DNA from 4 places in the Methylobacterium sp. CM6241 genome. Region 1 is predicted to be linked to each of the others. Evidence: riboswitches for the same ligand, from Rfam matches in the RefSeq annotation. Region 1 holds a riboswitch; each other region holds the start of a gene.

Region 1 (5,084 bases):
GCGGGTGCCTATCGCTTCGTGGTGGAACCCGGCGCGACCTCGCGAATGGTCGTCACCGCCTCGCTGCATCCCCGCGCCGCGATCCCGCGTCTCGGCCTCGCGCCGCTCACCAGCATGTTCCTGCATGGCGCGAACGGTCCGGGCGCGCGCGGAGCCGAGCCGTTCGACGATTTCAGGCCCCAGGTTCACGATTCCGACGGGCTCGTGGTGGCGACCAAGGACGATCGCCTTTGGCGTCCCTTGAGCAACGGACGGCGAGAGCCGCAGATCTCGGCTTTCCGCACCGAACCCCTCGACGGGTTCGGACTGTTCCAGCGCGAACGAAACTTTGCCGCCTATCTTGATGTCCAGGCCCGTCACGAGGCGCGACCCGGCCTCTGGGTCACGCCCCAGGCAGGGTTCGGCGCCGGGGGTGTGCAACTTTTCGAAATCCCGTCCCGCGAAGAGTACATGGACAACATCGTCGCCGCCTTCGTGCCGGATGCGGCCGTCGCGGCGGGGAGTGCCCTCGACCTCGCCTACACTCTCGCCACTGTCGGGGCCGAACCGGACACCGCGGTGCTCAGCGCGCTCGCCCGGGTGGTCTCCACCCGCGTCGGTTCGGCCGAGCGCTTGCGCCCGACCACGCCGCCCAGCCCGGAGCGGCGGCTCTACGTCATCGATTTCGAAGGGCCGGGCCTGCCCACCGGCCCAGCCGGTGACATCGCGGCCGAGGTCTCGGCCAGCGCCGGCGCCATGGTCGATCCGGTGGTGGAGCGGGTGCCCCAGACCGGCGGCTGGCGCCTCTACGTGGAATGGCGCCCGCCGACGCCGCTGCCGCCCGGCGACGTCGTCCTGCGTGCGCGCCTCATGCGCGCCGGTCGCCCGATCAGCGAGACCTGGGACAACGCCGCCTGATCGCCGGGCAACCTCACGACTTGGCGAGGTGCGACAGGGATCGGAACGAGAGTACCGGCCGGGGAGTCCTACCTTGGAACAACACCAAGTTGCGGAGCCGCACGGTTCTCTCGAGGCCGTCGAAACGCCTCGGGGCGCGGAATCCGCCATTCCCCGGAGCAGCACCCTTGGCGACCGAGACCCCCTACCTGCGCTACACGCCCGCCGTCGAGATCCCTGAAGCCGATGAGGCCGAGACCAGCCGGGCCCTGAACGAGACCATGCGCTCCATCAGCGAGACGACCCTCGCCCATGGCGGTCATGCCATCCGCAGCGTCCATGCCAAGGCGCATGGCGCGCTGAGGGCCGAGTTGGAGGTGGCGACCGACCTGTCCCCCGAACTGGCGCAGGGCCTGTTCGCGAAGCCGGGGCGCTATCCGGTGGTGATGCGCTTCTCGACCATTCCGGGCGACATCCTGGACGACAGCGTCTCCACCCCACGCGGCGTGGCGATCAAGGTCCTCGGTGTTGAGGGAGAGCGTCTCGAAGGATCGGAAGGGGATGCCACGCAGGATTTCGTGCTCGTCAACGGGCCGGCCTTCTCGGCGCCGGGACCGAAGCAGTTCCTGGCGACTCTGAAGCTCCTCGCCAAGACCACGGACCGGGCGGAAGGGCTCAAGAAGGCCGCATCGGCGGCGCTTCGGGGCGTGCAGAGCGCAGTCGTCGCGACCACCGGTTCGCCGAGCCCGACCCTGGCGACCCTCGGTGGGCAGCCCGAGACGCATCTCCTGGGCGACAGTTTCTACAGTCAGGTCCCGCTGCGCTTCGGCGATCACATCGCCAAGATCTCCCTCGTCCCGGTCTCTCCCGAAATGAGGGCGCTGGCGAACAAGCCTCTGGACGACACGAGCGCCGCCGACGCGATCCGCGAGGCGGTGATGGAGCATTTTCGCATCCACGGCGGCACCTGGGAATTGCGGGCGCAGCTGTGCCTGAACCTCGACGACATGCCGGTGGAGGACGCCTCCGTAATCTGGCCCGAGACCGCGAGCCCCTACCGTACCATTGCCACCCTCACCGCCGCGCCGCAGGCGAGCTGGAGCGAGGCCCGCGCCGCCTATGTCGATGACGGATTGTCGTTCAGCCCCTGGCACGGGCTGGCCGCGCACCGGCCGCTCGGCGGGATCATGCGCATGCGCAAATCGGCCTACGAGATGGGCAAGCGCTTCCGGGCCGAGAAGAATGGCCGCCGCATCGAGGAGCCGAAGAACCTCGACGCTCTGCCGGATTGACGCCGGACGTTGCTGCAATGCGACAGGGCAGCGGCGATGATCGGTGCGGGATCATCCCGCAATTGACCCTCTCGTCGCGGCCGACCTAGCCTGAGACTGACGGTTCCTCTTCGGGGGATCAAAAGGGAACGCGGTGAGGATCTTGCGTCCGATGCCGCGGCTGCCCCCGCAACTGTAAGCGGCGAGCCCATCATCAACACGTCACTGGGTCTTCGGGCCTGGGAAGACGATGAGAGGGCGTCGACCCGCGAGCCAGGAGACCTGCCGTCAGTCGTGGTCACACGCGAAACGCATCGGGCGGGGTGTCCTGGTGGGGTGTCGGGGCCTGCGCTCGCGTAGGGATCGGCTTCGTTCGCGGTGACGTGCCACTGCCGTTGCCCGAGGTCTCCGCCTGTGTCCGCCCGTCTCGTCCCTCCGCTCCTCGCCCTCGGATTTCTGGCATCCGCCTCGCCGGTTCTTGCTCAGTCCGGGACGGCAACCACCGCCGAGGCGACCCTCAACGAACTCTCCGTGGCCGCCGACATACGCCCGCCCCCTGCAACGGCCGGTCCCGGTCTCGGTGGGGCCACTGGTGGAACCGGCGGGGCCGAGGCGTTCGGCGCCCTGTCCGCTCCCGCGCTGACGTCGAGTTCGGGCGTCATCACCGGCAGGGCCCTCAACGATCGCCCGGTGACCCGCCCCGGCGAGGTGCTGGAGGCCGTGCCCGGCCTCATCGTCACGCAGCATTCCGGCGAGGGAAAAGCCAACCAGTACTTCCTGCGCGGCTTCAACCTCGACCACGGCACGGACATCGCCATCACCATCGACGGCATGCCGGCCAACATGCGCACCCATGGCCACGGCCAGGGCTATGCCGACATCAACTTCCTCATTCCCGAACTCGTCGGCGCGGTGGAGTTCCACAAGGGCCCGTATTTCGCCCGTGACGGGGATTTCGCCTCCGCCGGATCGGTGCGGATCGACACGATCGACGCGGTGCCCCGCCCTCTTGCGCTCACCTCCATCGGGAGCTTCGGCTACAAGCGGGCGCTCACCATCGCCTCCGCACCCCTCGGGGAGGGGACGCTCCTCGCCGCTGGCGAGGCTCAGGTCTATGACGGCCCGTGGGTGGTGCCGGACGACATCCGCAAGCTCAACGGCGTTCTCCGCTACAGCCAGGGCACTGCCCTCGACGGGTTCTCCCTCACCGGCATGGCCTATTCCAACCGCTGGACGGCGACGAACCAGGTTCCGCAGCGGGCCATTTCCGAAGGCGTGATCGGCCGCTTCGGCACTCTCGACCCGAGCGATGGGGGTAATGCGAGCCGCTTCTCCCTGTCGGGCCGCTGGAGCCGGTCGGACGACGGCGGCGTCACCCGCGCCAGCGCCTACGTCATCCGCTCGAACCTCAACCTGTTCAACAACTTCACCTATTTCCTCAACGACCCGGTCAACGGCGACCAGTTCCGCCAGCTCGACAGCCGCACCGTCGCCGGCGGCGAGATCGCTCGGGTGTTCAAGGGTGAGCTGTTCGGCCTGCCCATGGAGAACGAGATCGGCGTGCAGGCGCGGTTCGACGACATCCATGTGGGACTGTTCAACACGCGGGCGCGCACCTCGCTTTCCACCGTGCGCGACGACCGCGTGCAGGAGGGCAGCGCCGCCCTCTACTTCGAGAACCGCCTGCGCTGGACCGACTGGCTGCGCACCAGCGTCGGCCTCCGCGCCGACGCCTACGACGCGAGCGTGAGATCGAACAATCCGCTGAACTCAGGCCATGCGCAGGACGGCATCGTCAGCCCCAAGCTCGGCGTCGTGTTCGGCCCCTGGGCCGAGACCGAACTGTTCGTGAATTACGGCGAGGGCTTCCATTCCAACGACGCGCGGGGCGCGACCATCACGGTCGATCCGGGCAACCCTCTGTTCCCCCTCGACCGGGTGCCGCTGCTGGTGCGCTCGGTGGGCTCGGAGGTGGGCTTGCGCAACCGCTCCATCGCCGGTCTCGAATCGACCGTGACGCTGTTCCAGCTCGATTTCGATTCCGAGAACCTGTTCGTGGGTGATGCCGGCACCACCGAGCCGAGCCGCCCGAGCCGGCGCACCGGCATCGAGTGGACCAACCACTACGCGGTCACGCCCTGGCTCGCTCTCGACGCCGACCTCACCGTCACCCATGCCCGCTTCGCCGATCGCGACCCGGCCGGAAGCCGCATTCCCGCCGCCCCCACCGCCATCGCGGCGGCCGGCTTTACCCTCGGTGAGGCGCTCGGCTGGTTCGGCACGATGCGGCTTCGCTATTTCGGGCCGCGCCCGCTCATCGAGGACAATTCCGTCCGCTCGAAGCCGACCACGCTGGTGAATGGCCGCATCGGCTACAACTTCGAGAACGGCGTCACGGTGCAGTTCGACATCCTCAACCTGCTCAACGTCAAGGCGAGCCAGATCGACTACTTCTACGAGTCGCGACTGCGCGGCGAGCCGGCCGGCGGCGTGGCCGACACGCATCTGCATCCGGTGGAGCCGATGGCGGTGCGGCTGACGGTGGCGGGGCGGTTTTGAAGATTATCATCGGGGCAAATATTGCGATTGTAAATTGTTGGTGTTCAGAAATTAGCGGATAAATGAATGCTACCGATAAGATTTAGCCCATTCGGCCAAGGATTTTCGCACCGCACTAGGCCATTCTCTAACCGGTGGCTGTACGATTATATTTTTATATCTTGGCTTAAAAGCAGTGTAAATGGTTTTTGTCTGCAGATCGAGTGAAATAAATGAGCCTGTCTGATCGCATTCTGATTTAATGCATGCGGTTCCTGTCAGAATATCACCTTCATACACCGTGCTGCCAATCCCTGATATTTGTTCAAGATAATGTTTCAGATTAGGACCAACATTACGCTCGATAGATTTCAGTAACTCATTGCTTTCTAGAATATC
Region 2 (5,084 bases), 1.7 Mb from region 1:
TCCTTCCCGCATGAAGGCCTCGTGCCAGCGCACGGCGCTAGCCGGACTAACCTCGAACCGTCTGGCGGCTTCCCGGCGCGAGGCTCCTGCCTCGATCGCCATCACGACCCGTTCACGCAGATCGACTGACAGGGCTGAGGGCATCCGGCTCTCCTCCTCGGAAAGCCGCGCATCGAATCACATCTGCGCCGCCCCCGAAACCCCGGTCGATTCAAGCCGATCGGACACCGCTCTAGATCCACCGTTGGTAAGGCTGCTAATGGCGGCGTGCACGCTACTCAGCAAGTCGGTCAATGATCCTGCTGGAACCGAGTTGGCGGAGACGTAGGCGGCGACGATGTCCGCTGCGAGTTTGATATAGTCTGCCTGAGAATTTTGGGTGCTGTTGGCCATAGCATTTTCTCTGAGGATCCGTGAAAGCCCCATAGAGTAATTTTTGTACGAAACATAAAACTGCCAGCAAGCAAAACTCACGTAGCTTGTTGGATAGCGTCATTCTGAAGCGATTAGCTCCGCTTAATGTTGCCGGATTGTATTGCATAGCACGGGGCGCCAGGGGGACCGCCCCTGGTGCTTTAGCAAGGTTGGCATCATCGCGACCGACCTCGCGCCGCTGGAAGACGGACAACAGGCTCTGATCGGACAGCTCGACTGCGAGCGCAGTGCTCCGCTGATGGCTGCAATGGACGAGTGCAATCGACGCTTCGGTCGTGGTGCTGTCGTCCCGGCACGGGCCGGCCTCAAGACGAAGCGGACGTGGTCGACGAAGTTCAAAATGCGCATCCCTCGCTACACAACGCAGGTCAGCGAACTCCCTAAGGCCCATGCGGTGATGTGAGAGCTTGGCGGCTCATCTGCCAAGAGGCTGCTGCCAACCCTTTGCTGATCCTCGGAACGTCTGCTTCGAGGCTGGTAAGGTGAGGACCGACGACTGGGCTGGGTGGAATGCGGTCCGACTGCTTTCGACCAGAAGACGTCCATAAGCGCTTATCGTGGAGGCCATCGAGCATCGGCCGATTGCGCCACTAGGCGCAGGCTGCATAACCTTTCACCCCCGATGGATCAGAGCCTCCGCACCTGAAAAGAGCGGACTGTCCCAATCCATCTGGCGACGGACAACGGTCCGGGACCAGACTGATGCAATGTTACAATGTTGCGAGAAAATGACGCCCCCTCGATTGACTATGCGGCGGCGCCCGGCGAATGTCTGACCGTCAAGGTTCCTGCGGGTCGTCGGCTCGCGGGCTAAGAGGGAATTCGGGGTGCTCGCAGGAGCGCTTCCGAAGCTGCCCCCGCAACTGTTAGCGGTGAGCCCTCACCGTCCATGGTCACTGGTGCGACGTACTGGGAAGGCCGAGGCGAGGGCGACGACCCGCGAGCCAGGAGACCTGCCTTGCACAACGATACGTCTCTCGGGCGGGGTGTCCCGGCGGAGCGCATGAGCGGGCTTGGCTACTGACGCAGCCGGTCCCGCGAGGGCACCCGCTCGGCCGTCGCTCGACAACCTTGAGCGCACCGGTGCCCCTTCGTCCCAACCTGGCGACCTCGAAGGTTGCGATCCTGACCCTGCCCGTTCCGGCCAAGCGTCGTCGGATGTCGAGGCGTCGAGGATCGCACTACGCGCTTGCCGCAATCCTTTCGGCGGGCGCGCCTGCACTGGAGGCCCGGGCGCAGGAGGCCGTCACGCTGGAGGAACTCTCCGTGGAGGCTACTGGCGGGAGCGCTCCAGTGGTCGCTGGTGCTGGCCCCTCCCCGGGGATAGGCCTGATCGGTCCGACCCCGGGCTACCGGGCCGACCGGGCGGTGAGCAGCACGAAGACCGACACGCCCCAGCGCGACGTGCCCCAGATCGTCACCGTTGCGCCGCGCGAGGTCATCACAGATCTCGCCGCCACCCGCGTCGACCGGGTCTTCAACTATACGCCCGGCGTCGCCCAGCAGAACAATTTTGGCGGCCTGACGGTGTTCAGCTACGCCATCCGTGGCACGACTACCTCGGAACTCTACCGTAACGGCTTCCCGATCAACCGAGGCTCGCCGCCGCCGCCCGACACCCAGAACGTCGAGCGCATCGAGGTGCTCAAGGGCCCCGGTGGCGGCCTGTTTGGGCGCAGTGACCCAGGTGGCCTCGTCAACTTCGTCACCAAACAGCCGACCGCTGAGCGCTTCGTCGAGATGGGCGGTCTCTGGGGTTCTTTCGAGCAGTTCCGCGACACGGTCGATGCCGGTGGCGCGCTCAACGAGGACGGCACGCTGCTCTACCGATTTAACTTTGCGGGCGGACGCCAGAACAGCTTTCGCGATTTTGTCGACAGCGACCGGCTCCTCGTCGCTCCCGTCGTGAGCTGGCAGGTCACGCCGGACACGAAAATCACCGTCGAGACCGAGTTCCTGCGCAATCGCGTCGTGGTCGACCGGGGTGTGATTGCGATCAACCGCCAACTCGGCTTCCTGCCGATTTCCCGCTTCCTCGGCGAGCCGGGGCAGAGCACGTATCAGAGCTCGGACACGATGCAGGTGCGGGTCGAGCATCGCTTCAACGCCGATTGGCAGATGCGCCTCGCCACCCACTTCAACACCGGCTCGCTGGTCGGGGAATCGGCGGAGGTCCGTGGCCTCGCCGCGGACAATCGCACCGTCCTGCGCGACCGGAACTTCCGCGATTACCGCTGGGATACCGCCATCGGTCAGGCCGAGGTGGTGGGGCGCTTCGCCACCGGTGATCTCGGTCATACCCTGCTTCTCGGCTTCGAGCGGGAGAGCACGGATAGCCGCGTGGTCTATGATCGCTCGAACTTCCGCCAGAGCCCCTACAGCCTCGACATTTACGATCCCCGCTACGGCCAGGCCCTGCCGCCGCTCACGATCCGGCGCAACAACTTGGAACGAGTCACCAACACCGCCCTCTATGTCCAGGACCAGATCGCGCTCAGCCCCGAGTGGAAGGCGCTCCTCGGGGCCCGGTTCGATTTCTTCGAGCAATCTTTTCGCGAGCGAACGAACTCGACCCAGTCAGAGCAATCGCGGGTGGCGGCCACGCCGCGTGCCGGGCTCGTCTACCAGCCCCTGCCTGAGCTTTCGCTCTACACCAATGTCGGCACCAGCTTCCGGCCCAATATCGGCCCCGACGCCTTCGCGGTGGCCCGCGCGGAGCCGTTCGAGCCCGAGACTGGCATCGGCTACGAGGTGGGTGCCAAGCTCGATCTGTTCGGAGGCGCCCTCGGCCTGACGGCGGCGGCCTTCCGCATCGAGCGGCAGAACGTGCTGACGGCCGACCCCAACAACAGCGGCTTCTCGCTGGCGGCGGGCGGCGTGCGCAGCCAGGGCTTCGAACTCACGGCCGCAGGCCAGATCACCCCCGAGATCAAGATCCTGGCGGGCTACGTCTACGCCGACGCAGTGGTGACCAAGGATAACGTGCTGCCGGTGGGCGCACCGCTGATCAACATCCCGCGCCACTCGGGCAGCCTGCTCGCTGTGCACGAGGTCCAGGCCGGCCCCTGGAAGGGCCTCGGCCTGGGCGGCGGCGTGCGCGGGGTTGGCGAACGCGCCGGGGACGCATCGGGCTCGGGCTTCTCTCTGCCGGCCTACATCGCTGTCGATGCGCTGGCCTATTACCGCTACGAGAACATGCGCTTCGGCCTTAACGTCGAGAACATCTTCGACACCACTTACTATGAGAGTTCGAACAGCGTGTTCCGGGTCTATCCCGGCGCGCCCCGGCGCTTCACCGGCACGATCTCGGTGCGGTTCTGATGACTGAGGTCACGACCCATTCGGGCGACTTCGTCCTGGAGATCCGGGGGGCGGGCAAGCGTTTCGGCGAACGCCAAGCCCTCGATGGCCTCGACCTGTCGCTCCGTCCCGGGGAGGTCTTCGCCCTGCTCGGGCCGAACGGGGCTGGCAAGACCACAACGGTCAACCTGATCCTCGGCTTCCTAAAGGCGGATGCCGGCACGGTCCGGGTCTGCGGTGTCGATGCCGGCGCCGACCCGGTCGGCGCGCGCCGGCACGTGGCCTACATCCCCGAACAGGTGGCGCTCTATCCCGGCCTCTCCGGGGTGGAGAACCTGCGCTACTTCACGACCCTGGCCGGCCTCGATCTGACGAAAGCGAACGCACGCATGCTCCTCGCGGAGGCCGGCCTCGCCGAGCCTGCCCTCGCCCGTCCCGCCGGCTCCTATTCCAAGGGCATGCGCCAGAAGGTCGGCATCGCGGTGGCACTCGCGCGCCGTGCCCGGCTCCTCCTCCTCGACGAACCGACCTCGGGCCTTGATCCGAGCGCGGCGGCGGACTTCTCCACAACGGTCCGGGCGGCGGCGGATCGTGGCACCGCCATCCTGATGGCGACCCACGATCTCTACAGGGTGCGCGAGATGGCTGGCCGCGTCGGTGTCCTTAGCCGTGGCCGTATCGTTGAGGAGATCGACCCCCGGACCCTCGACCATGTCAGCCTGGAGCGGCTCTACATCGAGCGGCTGGCGGGGAGCGCGGCGTGAGGCAGCTCGCGGCCGAACTCGCGCGCACCGCCCGCGATGCGCGCCTTCGCTGGATCGGTGCCGTCCTCGTCCTGCTCCTCACGGTCGCGGGCCTCGGCGCCTGGCGGGATTCTATGCGCTATGCTGGTGAGGTCGCTCAGGTCGCGGCCGCCGAGCGCGCGCGCTGGCTCGGCCAGGATACCAAGAACCCGCATTCGGCCGACCATTTCGGCCTTTGGGTGTTCCGCCCCTCGGCACCGCTCGCCGTGCTCGATCCCGGTACCGAGCCCTACACGGGCCGGATGGTGCGGGTCGAGGCGCACGTTTTCAACGACGCGGTCTATCGCGCCATCCAGGATGCCGGACCGCTCGCGCGATCCGGCCTCGGCAGCGTCGCCGATATCGTCCAACTCGTGGTGCCGCTCGCCGCCATCCTGCTCGGCTTCTCCGCCTTCGCCGCCGACCGCGAGCGCGGCACGCTGCGTCTCGCGCTCGGCAACGGCGTCCCGCCGGGCCGGCTCTTCGCGACCCGGTTCGCGGCGCTCTTCGCCGCGCTGGCGCTCGTGGCAGGGCTTCCGCTCCTCGGGATCGGCGCGCTCGCAGTGG
Region 3 (5,084 bases), 810 kb from region 1:
AATCCTGGTGATGTTCGACAGCGTCAAGGATGGCGGACCGCTCGAATACAAGCTCCCCTGACAGCCTTTGTCGTTCAGGCGGCGTGTGGGGCGACGACCCGCGCGGCGACGCTGCGGCGGACGGCGTCCCGGCGGAGGGCGGACACAACCACGACTATCGAGCTCGCCCCATAGGCGAGTTTGAGCGCGGGCCCAGGCAGCACCACGGTGGGCAGCCAGGAGCTCAGCCCCGTCTCACGAGTGATGCGCGTCTGCCTCCGGCGGCGACGGCATCATGGGCTGCTTCCTCACGGCTCGCTCCTAGCGCGGAAGCTCGATCGGTCGAGCCTATGCTGAGGAACTGCTAGCGCGCCAAGGCGAACAGTCGGTCGCAATCGACATGCGCCTCGACATGGCGCGCGAGGGCATCGAGGACACGTTCGACCTCGCCCTCGTAGGAATGACCGTCGGAGGCCGCTCCCAGGCGCGCGAGCCAGGCGGCCCGCTGCCGGTCGTCGGCGAAGAGGCCGTGAACGTAAGTGCCGCAGACCCGCCCGTCGCCAGAGACCGACCCGTCCACCCGTCCGTCGGCGAAGCGCAGAAGCGGCGTCACGGTGTCCACACCGGCCGTGTCGCCCACATGCATCTCGTAGCCGCTGAACGGCAGGTCGTCGGCGAGGCTCCGCCCGCTCACCGCCTCGAGGCGCTTCAACGGGGTCATCACCGTATCGACCTCCAGCAGGCCGAGCCCGGCGACACTGCGCGGCTCGCCCTCGATCCCGTGCGGATCGCTCAAGGTGCGGCCGAGCATCTGGTAGCCGCCGCAGAGGCCGAGCACGTGGCCGCCCCGGCGCAGATGCGCGCGGATGTCGATGTCCCATCCCTCGCGACGGAGGGCGTCGAGATCGTCGATCGTGGTCTTCGAGCCCGGCAGCAGGACGAGGGCGACGTCGCCCGGAATCGCCTCGCCGGACCGGACCAGCACGACCTCCACCTCCGGCTCCGCCCGTAGCGGATCGAGGTCGTCGAAATTGGCGATGCGAGGGAGAACCGGCACCGCGACGCGAATGCGCGTCCGGCCGGAGGAGGCGGAACCGGCGAGCCCCAGCGCATCCTCGGCGGGCAGGCGCGCGGCCCCTGGGAAATGCGGCACGAGGCCGAGGGCGGGCCAGCCGGTGGCCGTGGCGACGATCTCCATGCCGTCGGCGAACAGGCTCGGGTCGCCGCGAAAGCGGTTGACGAGGAAGCCCACGATCATCGCCGCATCCTCGGGCGCGATCACCGCCTTGGTGCCGACGAGGCTGGCGATGACGCCGCCCCGGTCGATGTCGCCGAGCAGGATCACGGGCGTGTCGGTGGCCCGCGCAAAGCCCATATTGGCGATGTCGCCCCGTCGCAGGTTGACCTCGGAGGCCGAGCCGGCCCCCTCGACGATGACGAGATCGGCCTGGCCCTTCAGGTGATCGAAGCTCTCCAGCACGGAGGCCAGGAGGCGCGGCTTCCAGGCCTGGTAATCTCGCGCCTTCGCGGTGCCGACCATCCGGCCCTGCACCACCACCTGCGAGCCGGTCTCGCTCTGGGGCTTCAGCAGGACCGGGTTCATGTGGATGGAAGGCGCCACCCCGCAGGCCCGCGCCTGCAGCGCCTGGGCCCGGCCGATCTCGCCGCCATCGGCGGTAACGGCCGCGTTGTTGGACATGTTCTGCGGCTTGAACGGTCGCACGGCGAGGCCGCGCCGCGTGAAGGCGCGGCACAGGCCGGCCACGATCAGCGACTTACCGACATCCGAGCCGGTGCCCTGGATCATGAAGGCGCGGGCAGTCATGCGATCGGGTCTCGTCCGGTGTGCCGAGGGGCGTTGGCGTGCCCTAGCACGGCCGCGTCAGGGCCGCGACGGCGGGCCGGCGACGCAGGCGGGATCGAGAGGCCGCGCGGCCCGGCGGAAATCGAGGATGGCGGAGGCGTAGGTCTCGACGACCTCCGAGAACGGCACCCGCTCGGCCGTGAACAGCACGGCGCGATGACTGAACAGCCGGTCCGGAATCGCGAGCGGCGCGCAGGCGGGATCGGGCGGGGCCGCCTGGTCCCAACCGGGCGGCAGAGGCTGCCAGAGACGGTCCGCCCCTATGGTCTGGCGGGTGGTGCCCAGCGCCTGGACCGCCCTGCCAAAGGGCGTGTCGGTCGTCTCCAGCAGGCGGTTCATATCCGGGTTCAGCCGCTCCGGCACATACCAATTGTCCGCCTCCGACAGGACGTGAACGCCGCAGGCGAGCCGGACCCGGCGATATTTCAGGACAGTTTCGGGTCCGGCGGCGAGGCGGCGGCGCGTCTCTTCCGAGGCGGGCTTGTCCACATCGCGCAGGAGGGTCGCCGTGAGCCGCGGGTCCGTCGCCATGCCGTGCTCGGAGCACCAGCCTTCGAGGGTCGCGGTGGCGCTGCGGCTCGCCAGGAGCCGCGCATTGAGCCCCTCCATCACCGCCAGCGCCTCGACCCGGCCGAGATAGGTGTCCGGCCAGGATGTGACGGATTGGGCGGACGCCGCCGACATGGTGGCGAAAAGACCGAGCGAGAAGAAGGCCGTCCGCATCAGAATTCGATCCCCTCCTGCGCCTTCACGCCGGCCGAGAAATGGTGCTTCACGCTGCCCATCTCGGTGACGAGGTCGGCGGCCTGGATGAGGGCCGGCTTGGCGTTGCGGCCGGTGACGATGACGTGGAGGTCGGGCCGGCGCGCCCGGAAAGCCGCCACCACGGCGTCGATGGGCAGATAATCGTAGCGCAGGGCGATGTTGAGTTCGTCGAGGAGGACGAGGCGGATGGTCGGGTCGGCCATCAGCTCCTCGGCCTTGGCCCAGGCATGCTCGGCCGCCGCGATGTCGCGGGCCTTGTCCTGCGTCTCCCAGGTGAAGCCCTCGCCGAGCGTATGCCATTCGATCCGGTCGCCGAAAGCCTTCAGCGCGTGCTTCTCGCCCGTATCCCACCCCCCCTTGATGAACTGGACCACGCCGACCCGCCAGCCATGGCCGAGCGCCCGCAGGACGAGGCCGAGCCCGGCCGTGGTCTTGCCCTTGCCAGGGCCGGTATTGACGATGAGCAGGCCCTTCTCGATCGTCTTGGCCGCGACCTCGGCGTCCTGGACGGCCTTGCGCTTCTCCATCTTCTCACGGTGCCGTTCGGCCTCCGGGTCGCTCGTGTCTGAAACGCTCATGCGCTCGCTCCGGGTTGGGGTTTCACGATCATCGGCAGTCCCGCCACCATGAACACCACATGGTCGGCCCGCGCGGCGAGGCGCTGGTGCAGGCGCCCGGCCACGTCACGGAAGCGGCGCGCGAGCGCGTTGTCCGGCACGATGCCGAGACCGACCTCGTTGCCGACGAGCACCACCGGCCCCGGCGCGCGGCCGCAGGCCTCGATCAGGGCAGCGCTCGCCGCCTCGATATCGGCCTCGGACAGGATCAGGTTGGTCAGCCACAGGGTCAGGCAATCGACGAGCACCGGCCCTGTCGCCGCAGCGACGGCCTCGGCCAGGTCGATCGGCACGTCCCGGGTGATCCAATCCGCCGAGCGGCGCGACCGGTGAAGGGCGACGCGCTCCCGCATCTCGTCGTCCCAGGCCTGCGCGGTGGCGAGGTAGAGCCACGGCGCGGGGCAGGCTTCGATCAGGCGCTCCGCGTGCAGGCTCTTGCCCGAGCGCGCGCCACCGAGGACCAGTGTCATTCTTGGAGAAGGCTGCCGCATGGCTCCCTTTAGCGCGAAACCGCCCTGCCCCGTCAAAGCCGGTAAAACGCTTTGGCGGCGCGTTGTCAGCGGTCGCGCGAGCGCGTAGAAGCGAGGTTCGGACGGTGCCCCGGCGACGGGGTGAAAAGGGAATGCGGTGAGGGCTCGCGCCTGAAACCGCAGCTGCCCCCGCAACTGTGAGCGGAGACGGGCCTGCCATCGGCCACCGGAGCGATCCGGGAAGGCGGCAGGACCGGATGACCCGCGAGCCAGGAGACCTGCCTTCCGAAGGGGACATTGTCCTCCCGCTCTATCCTCGAACGCCGCCGGCGGGGCGGCCGGAGACCTGACACGATGACCACGAACACCCTCGTCCTCACCGGCACCCGCAGCAACGAGCGTCTCGGCGCGGTGCTCATGGCCGCTTTCCTCGGCCTCGGGCTCGTCTTCATGGCCGGCTTCGCCCCGGCGATGGCGCTGCACAACGCGGCCCACGATTTCCGGCACGCCCAGAATTTCCCCTGCCACTGACCGCCTCGCGCTCAGCCAGGACCTGATTTCATGATGATCCGACTCGTGTCGGCGGCCCTGGTCGCCGGCTTTCTGGCGGCTGTCGTCGCCACGGGCTTGCAGCTCGCCCTCACCTCGCCGCTGATCATCGCGGCCGAGCGTTACGAGAGCGGCGAAGCCACGGCGCCGGCCGCGCTATGGATGCCGCGCAGCGCCTCCCCGGCCTCCCTCATCGTGCCCGTCCATTCGGGCCACGACCATGGCGGCAAGGACCATGGCGGCAAGACGGACGGTGTCGAAGGCGGCGAGGTCGCTCCGGCCTGGCAGCCCGGCCCTGGCCTTCCCCGGATGGTCTTCACCGCCCTCGCGACCCTGGTCGGCGGCGTCGGCTACGCCCTGTTACTGGGCGCGGCTCTCATTGCCTGTGGGCGCGAGCCGAGCCCTGAAACCGGCCTGCGATTCGCCATCGCGGGGTTCCTCGCCGTGGCCCTCGCCCCGGCCCTCGGCCTGCCGCCGGAACTGCCCGGCATGGAGGCGGCCCCGCTCGCCGAACGCCAGTTCTGGTGGATCATGACCGCGGCCGCCACCGCCATGGGGCTCTACCTCATCGCGATCCGCCGCTCCTCCATCGCCATTGCTGGAGGGCTCGTGCTTCTCGTCGCGCCGCATCTAGCCGGAGCGCCGGAGACGAGCCACACCGCCTCCGCCCTTCCCCCGGGCTACGCGGCCCAATTCGCCGCTCGGTCGCTGGGCATCGCCTTCGTGTTCTGGGCGGTGATCGGCCTCGCCTTCGGCTGGGCCTGGAACAGCGTCGGGCGCAAGAGCCCGGCGACGTCGCATGCCTGACGAGGACATCCAGGCCGGCAGCCCGGTCGTACT
Region 4 (5,084 bases), 260 kb from region 1:
GTCTTCCTCCAGAACAGCACGATCGCGGTCGTGCCCGGCATCGGTGCGGTGCCGCTCACCTACAACATAACCCCGGCCAAGCCCGAGATCGGCGAGACCATCGAGGCCGGCGTGAAGTTCCAGCCGCCGGGCCAAGCCACCTCGGTTCTTTTCTCCGTGTTCAACACGAAGAAGACCAACGCCCTGTTCTTTAACCCCAGCGACCCGTTGCAGCAGGCCTTCTATCAGAACGGCGAAGTCGAGGTGAAAGGCTTCGAGAGCGAGGCCACCGTGGACCTCCTCGACGGCCTGAAGCTCATCTCGTCATTCACGGTCCTGCAGGCCGAAGTGACGAAGGACAATGCGCCGGACGGCAATCCCAGCGCGGTTGGGAAGCGGCCGATCCAGGTGCCGAACTTCACCGCAGCGACCTGGCTGGATTACACGATCCAGACCGGCATGTTCCGCGGACTCGGGATCGGCGGCGGTGTCCGCTACATCGGGGAATCGTTCGGCGATCCCCAGAACAACATCCGCGTGCCGGACTACGTCCTCTTCGACGCATCGCTCCGTTACACATACGAGAACTGGCGCTTCCAGGTGGCGGCCAACAACATCACGGACCGCGTCTATGTCGGCACCTGCTCGCAACAGGTCAATTTCGTCGGCTGCAATTATGGCGAAGGCCGCCGCGTGACGGGCTCCGTCACCTACCGCTGGTAGGCGATACGCATCCGATGAGATCGGCCCCGGATCGAACGGTCCGGGGCTTTTCTTTTGGGCTGTTGCCGTGACGTCGTTGACGCGGTCTCTCGCCCTCGACTAGCCTGACGATGACGGTTCCCCTTCGGGGGATCAAAAGGGAACGCGGTGAGGGTCTTGAGCCCGATGCCGCGGCTGCCCCCGCAACTGTAAGCGGCGAGCCCATCATCAACACGTCACTGGAGGCTCCGGCTTCTGGGAAGACGATGAGAGGGCGTCGACCCGCGAGCCAGGAGACCTGCCGTCAGTCGTGGTCACACGCGAAACGCATCGGGCGGGGTGTCCTGGTGGGGTGTCGGGACCTGCGCTCGCGTGGGGATCGGCTTCGTTCGCGGTGACGTGCCACTGCGCTGAGCCGCGCCTGCCGTTCGCCCGCGATGCCCGATCGTCCCTGTTCCTTCCGTTACAGAATCGCTCCACAGCTTGCCCTCGGCGAGACCGTTTGGTCCTCCGCGCAGGCATTTTGCCCGGTTCGACGTATTGTAACGTTATAACATACGATATAGCAGAAGGGGCGCGGCATTCGGCCAGCGATCACTCCGGTTTGCCCAAACGAACATGCCCACACAGGTCATCCACCGCGCCCCCGGGCGGATATCCCCGGCCCGCGCCACCGCTTTCCTCGCGTCACTCCTCGGCTCGACCTTGCTCGCGGGCGAGGTCCGCGCCCAGGATTCCATCGGCCAGAATAGCGTCACCCTCGACCAGCTCACCGTGGAGGGGAGCGGGGTCGGCCTCACGCGGGCGAACCCTGTCGGGCTCAACCTCTCGACCCCCTCCCGCAGCGCCAGTCGCCTCGGCCTGACGCCGCTGGAGACGCCCGCCAGCATCGATGTCATCAGCGGCGAGACCGCGCGCATTCGGGGCCAGAACACGGTGGTCGAGGCGGTGACGCAGAACGCCACTGGCATCACCACCATCGCGTCGCCGGGCAACGGCAACGGTGCCTTCTCCAGCCGGGGCTTCGCCGGCCCGAACTCGATCCAGCAGCTCTATGACGGCACGCGGCTGTTCGTGGGCGCCGGCACGGTGACCTTCCCGTTCGACACCTGGAACGTGGAGCGGATCGAGGTGCTGCGCGGCCCGGCCTCCGTGCTCTATGGCGACGGCGCCATCGGCGGCGTGGTCAACGTGGTCTCGAAGAAGCCGAGCTTCACGCCGATCCATGCCGCCCGCGCCGCCACCGGGTCGGACGGGCTCGCGCGCCTCGCCGTCGATCTCGGCGGCCCCATCGGCGATGCGGTGGCCTACCGCCTCAATGTCAGCGGAAACCGCGACGGCGGCTGGACCAGCCCGAACGGGGATTTCCGCAACCTCGCGGTCTCGGGCGCGCTGCTGTTCCAGCTCAACCCCGATCTCGCCGTCACCCTCAGCCACGATCTCGGCTACCAGGAGCCCGCGCGCTACTGGGGCACGCCGCTGGTCAATGGCCGGATCGTCCAGTCCCTGCGCAACAACAACTACAATGTCGACGGCGCGAAGATCGTCTGGGCCGATAACTGGACTCAGCTCAAGACCGAGTGGACGCCCAGCGCCGACATCACCATCCGCAACACCGCCTACCGGCTGCAGAGCCGTCGCCACTGGCTCGATGTCGAGCAGTACCGGTTCAATAGCGGTACTGGACGGATCGACAGGTCCGACTACCTCGAAATCTACCACAACCAGGAGCAGGTCGGGAACCGCTTCGACGCCGCCTTCAAGGGCGACCTGTTCGGCTTCCGCAACGAGTTCGCCATCGGATTCGACGTCAACCACGTGGATTTCCGCCACACCAACAACTTCTCCAGCGTGGGCGGCGGCCTCGTCACCAGTGTCGATCCGTTCACCTACGATCCGGGCCTGTTCCCGGCCAATGGCCGCGCGAGCCCGGCCTATGCCACCAGCACCAACCAGGCCTCGGTCTTCGCCGAGAACCGGCTGATCCTGAGCGAGCAGCTCTCCTTCCTTACCGGCGTGCGTTTCGACGCGCCGACCCTGCACCGGCGTAACCTGCAGACCGGCGACACCTTCGCGCGCTCGTTCGAGGCCCTGAGCTACCGGTTCGGCCTCGTCTACAACCCGACGCCGGATTCGGCCCTCTACGTGCAATACGCCACCGCCACCGATCCGGTGGGAAGCCTCATCAGCCTGTCGCAAACGAACGCCAATTTCGACCTCTCCACCGGCGAGCAGATCGAGGTCGGGGCCAAGGGCCTCGCGCTGAACGGCGCCCTCGAATGGACGGTGGCGGGCTACCGCATCGTCAAGGACAACCTGATCTCGGCGGTGCCGGGCCAGCCCAATGTCTCGACCCAGGTCGGCCGGCAATCCTCGCACGGGGTGGAGGGGGCGCTCGCCCTGCGCCTGCCCGACGGCTGGCGCATCGACGCCAACCTCGCCTTGCTCCACGCGCAATACGACGAGTTCCGGGAAGGGGCGGTGTCCTATGCGGGCAACCAGCCCAAAGACGTGCCCGAGCGCGTCGCCAATGTCTGGCTCAATTGGGCCTTCGCCCGCGACTGGGAGGCGCGGATCGGGCTGCAGAATGTCGGCCGGGTCTTCAGCGACTTCTCCAACACTGCGCCGCGGCCCGATTACACCCTGGCCCATCTCGGCCTCGACCATCAGGTCACCCCGGCCTCGCGCCTGAGCCTTCGCGTCTACAATCTGTTCGACACAACCTACGCGATCAGCGGCAACGCCGTGGACGGGATCGGCACCAACTGGATCCTCGGGCGCCCGCGCTCGTTCGAGGTCGCCTACAGCGTCGCGTGGTGAGCCTGTTCAAGCAGGGCAAGCGGTGGCTGGTCCTCGGCCATCGCTGGCTGGGCATCGGAACCGGGCTGCTCTTCGCCCTCTGGATCGGCTCCGGGCTGGTGATGCTCTATGTGCCGTTCCCGAGCTTGACGGTGACGGAGCGCCTCGCGCGTCTTCGCCCGATGGCGTGGGAGGCGGTCGCGGTCTCGCCGGACGAGGCCCTGGCCCAGTTGGGCGAGACCCGGATGCCCCGCAGCCTCGATCTGGAAATGCGCGGCGACGAGCCGGTCTACCGGATATCGTCCGGCGATGGCCGCCGCATCACCCTCTCGGCGCGGACCGGCGCGCCGGCGGGTCCGGTCGATGCCGAGGCGGCCCAGCGCCTCACCGGGGCCGGTCCCGGCGCGTCCGTGGAGGAGGTCGCGCGCGACCAATGGACGGTGACGGCCCGCTACGATCAGCTCCGCCCGTTCCACAAAATCGCGGTGAACGACGCGGCCGGCACGGAGCTCTACGTCTCGAAAGGGACGGGGGAGATCGTCCTCGACACGACGCGGTTCGAGCGCGGCTGGAATTGGGTCGGTGCCGTCACCCACTGGGTCTATCTCACGCCGTTGCGTGCCCGCGCGGAGTTGTGGCGCGACGTGGTGCTGTGGCTCTCCGGCATCGCCGCCTTCACGGCGCTCACCGGCCTCGTCCTGGGGATCTGGCGCCTGCGCCTGAGGCGGCGCTACGCGCGAGGGCGCGTCACGCCCTATCGCGGGATGGCACGCTGGCACCATTTCGCCGGGCTTATCGGCGGGATCGGCCTCACCACCTTCATCCTCAGTGGCTGGCTCTCGATGAACCCGAACCGCTGGTTCACCTCCCTCGCGCCGCCCGCCGCCCTGCGCGAGGCCTATGCCGGGGCGGACAACCCTGTCGGCATCGAGACAGAGAGCCTGCGGGCGATGGCCGCCCATGCGCCCCTCGGCCTGCATCTCGCGCGGATCGGCGGACACTGGGTCGCGATGGGGCTCGACCGCACCGGCAAACGGGCGATCGGAGACGCACCCTCGACCGCCCGGATCGCGGCGGCGGCGGGTCTCGCGATGTCGGGTGCGAGGCTGGAGGGCGTCGATCGCCTGGAATCCCACGACCTCTACTGGTCGCCGCTCACGAGCGGGACGCTCCCCATCCTGCGCCTGCGCTTTGCCGATCCCGCCGCGACTTGGCTGCATGTCGACCCGCAGAGCGGCGAGATCCTCAACCGGCTCGACCGCTCCGGCCGCGTCAACCGCTGGCTGTTCACGGCGCTCCACCGCCTCGATCTGCCGGTCCTCGTCGGCCACCCGCCGGCGAGGGACGCGGCGCAATGGCTGCTCAATCTGCTCGCCGGAGCCTTGGTGATCACAGGGCTCGTCATCGGCTGGCGGCGGATCGGCCCGAAGGCCAGCGCGCATTCCCCTCTCCCCGCGTGCGGGGAGAGGGCCGCGACGACCCCGTCGTCGGCGCGGCGAGGCGGCAGCCGAGGGTGAGGGGCGCGTCCGAAGGAGCCGCATCCGGGGATCCCCCCTCACCCTCGCCCTGACGGGCTCACGTCGCCTCCCGACGAGGGGAGGACG

Evidence for each region. A riboswitch is a leader RNA that binds a small molecule or an ion and turns the genes downstream of it on or off. The one in region 1 is predicted to bind cobalamin.
Region 2: linked by a shared signal. The riboswitch ahead of ACYQR9_RS20735 (TonB-dependent siderophore receptor) and the one ahead of ACYQR9_RS04400 (TonB-dependent receptor) in region 1 are both predicted to bind cobalamin.
Region 3: linked by a shared signal. The riboswitch ahead of ACYQR9_RS08170 (CbtB domain-containing protein) and the one ahead of ACYQR9_RS04400 (TonB-dependent receptor) in region 1 are both predicted to bind cobalamin.
Region 4: linked by a shared signal. The riboswitch ahead of ACYQR9_RS05625 (TonB-dependent receptor) and the one ahead of ACYQR9_RS04400 (TonB-dependent receptor) in region 1 are both predicted to bind cobalamin.

What each region holds. Positions count from the first base shown of each region.
Region 1 is NZ_CM139246.1:954,329-959,412, reverse strand. Features, by position in the region: gene ACYQR9_RS04410 (OpgD/OpgG family glucan biosynthesis protein) at 1-897, shown strand, start outside; gene ACYQR9_RS04405 (catalase family protein) at 1,065-2,168, shown strand; cobalamin riboswitch at 2,252-2,451, shown strand; gene ACYQR9_RS04400 (TonB-dependent receptor) at 2,562-4,706, shown strand; gene ACYQR9_RS04395 (hypothetical protein) at 4,776-5,084, opposite strand, start outside.
Region 2 is NZ_CM139246.1:4,413,683-4,418,766, forward strand. Features, by position in the region: one part of gene ACYQR9_RS20720 (IS630 family transposase) at 1-144, opposite strand, end outside; gene ACYQR9_RS20725 (MucR family transcriptional regulator) at 178-393, opposite strand; partial or broken gene ACYQR9_RS20730 (DUF4113 domain-containing protein) at 557-838, shown strand; cobalamin riboswitch at 1,201-1,410, shown strand; gene ACYQR9_RS20735 (TonB-dependent siderophore receptor) at 1,594-3,756, shown strand; gene ACYQR9_RS20740 (ABC transporter ATP-binding protein) at 3,756-4,499, shown strand; gene ACYQR9_RS20745 (DUF3526 domain-containing protein) at 4,496-5,084, shown strand, end outside.
Region 3 is NZ_CM139246.1:1,765,419-1,770,502, reverse strand. Features, by position in the region: gene ACYQR9_RS08195 (DUF3616 domain-containing protein) at 1-61, shown strand, start outside; gene ACYQR9_RS08190 (cobyric acid synthase) at 344-1,804, opposite strand; gene ACYQR9_RS08185 (hypothetical protein) at 1,862-2,566, opposite strand; gene cobO (cob(I)yrinic acid a,c-diamide adenosyltransferase) at 2,566-3,186, opposite strand; gene cobU (bifunctional adenosylcobinamide kinase/adenosylcobinamide-phosphate guanylyltransferase) at 3,183-3,695, opposite strand; cobalamin riboswitch at 3,802-3,995, shown strand; gene ACYQR9_RS08170 (CbtB domain-containing protein) at 4,050-4,226, shown strand; gene ACYQR9_RS08165 (CbtA family protein) at 4,257-5,051, shown strand; gene ACYQR9_RS08160 (DUF1636 family protein) at 5,044-5,084, shown strand, end outside.
Region 4 is NZ_CM139246.1:1,212,774-1,217,857, forward strand. Features, by position in the region: gene ACYQR9_RS05620 (TonB-dependent siderophore receptor) at 1-702, shown strand, start outside; cobalamin riboswitch at 800-1,001, shown strand; gene ACYQR9_RS05625 (TonB-dependent receptor) at 1,300-3,501, shown strand; gene ACYQR9_RS05630 (PepSY domain-containing protein) at 3,495-4,997, shown strand.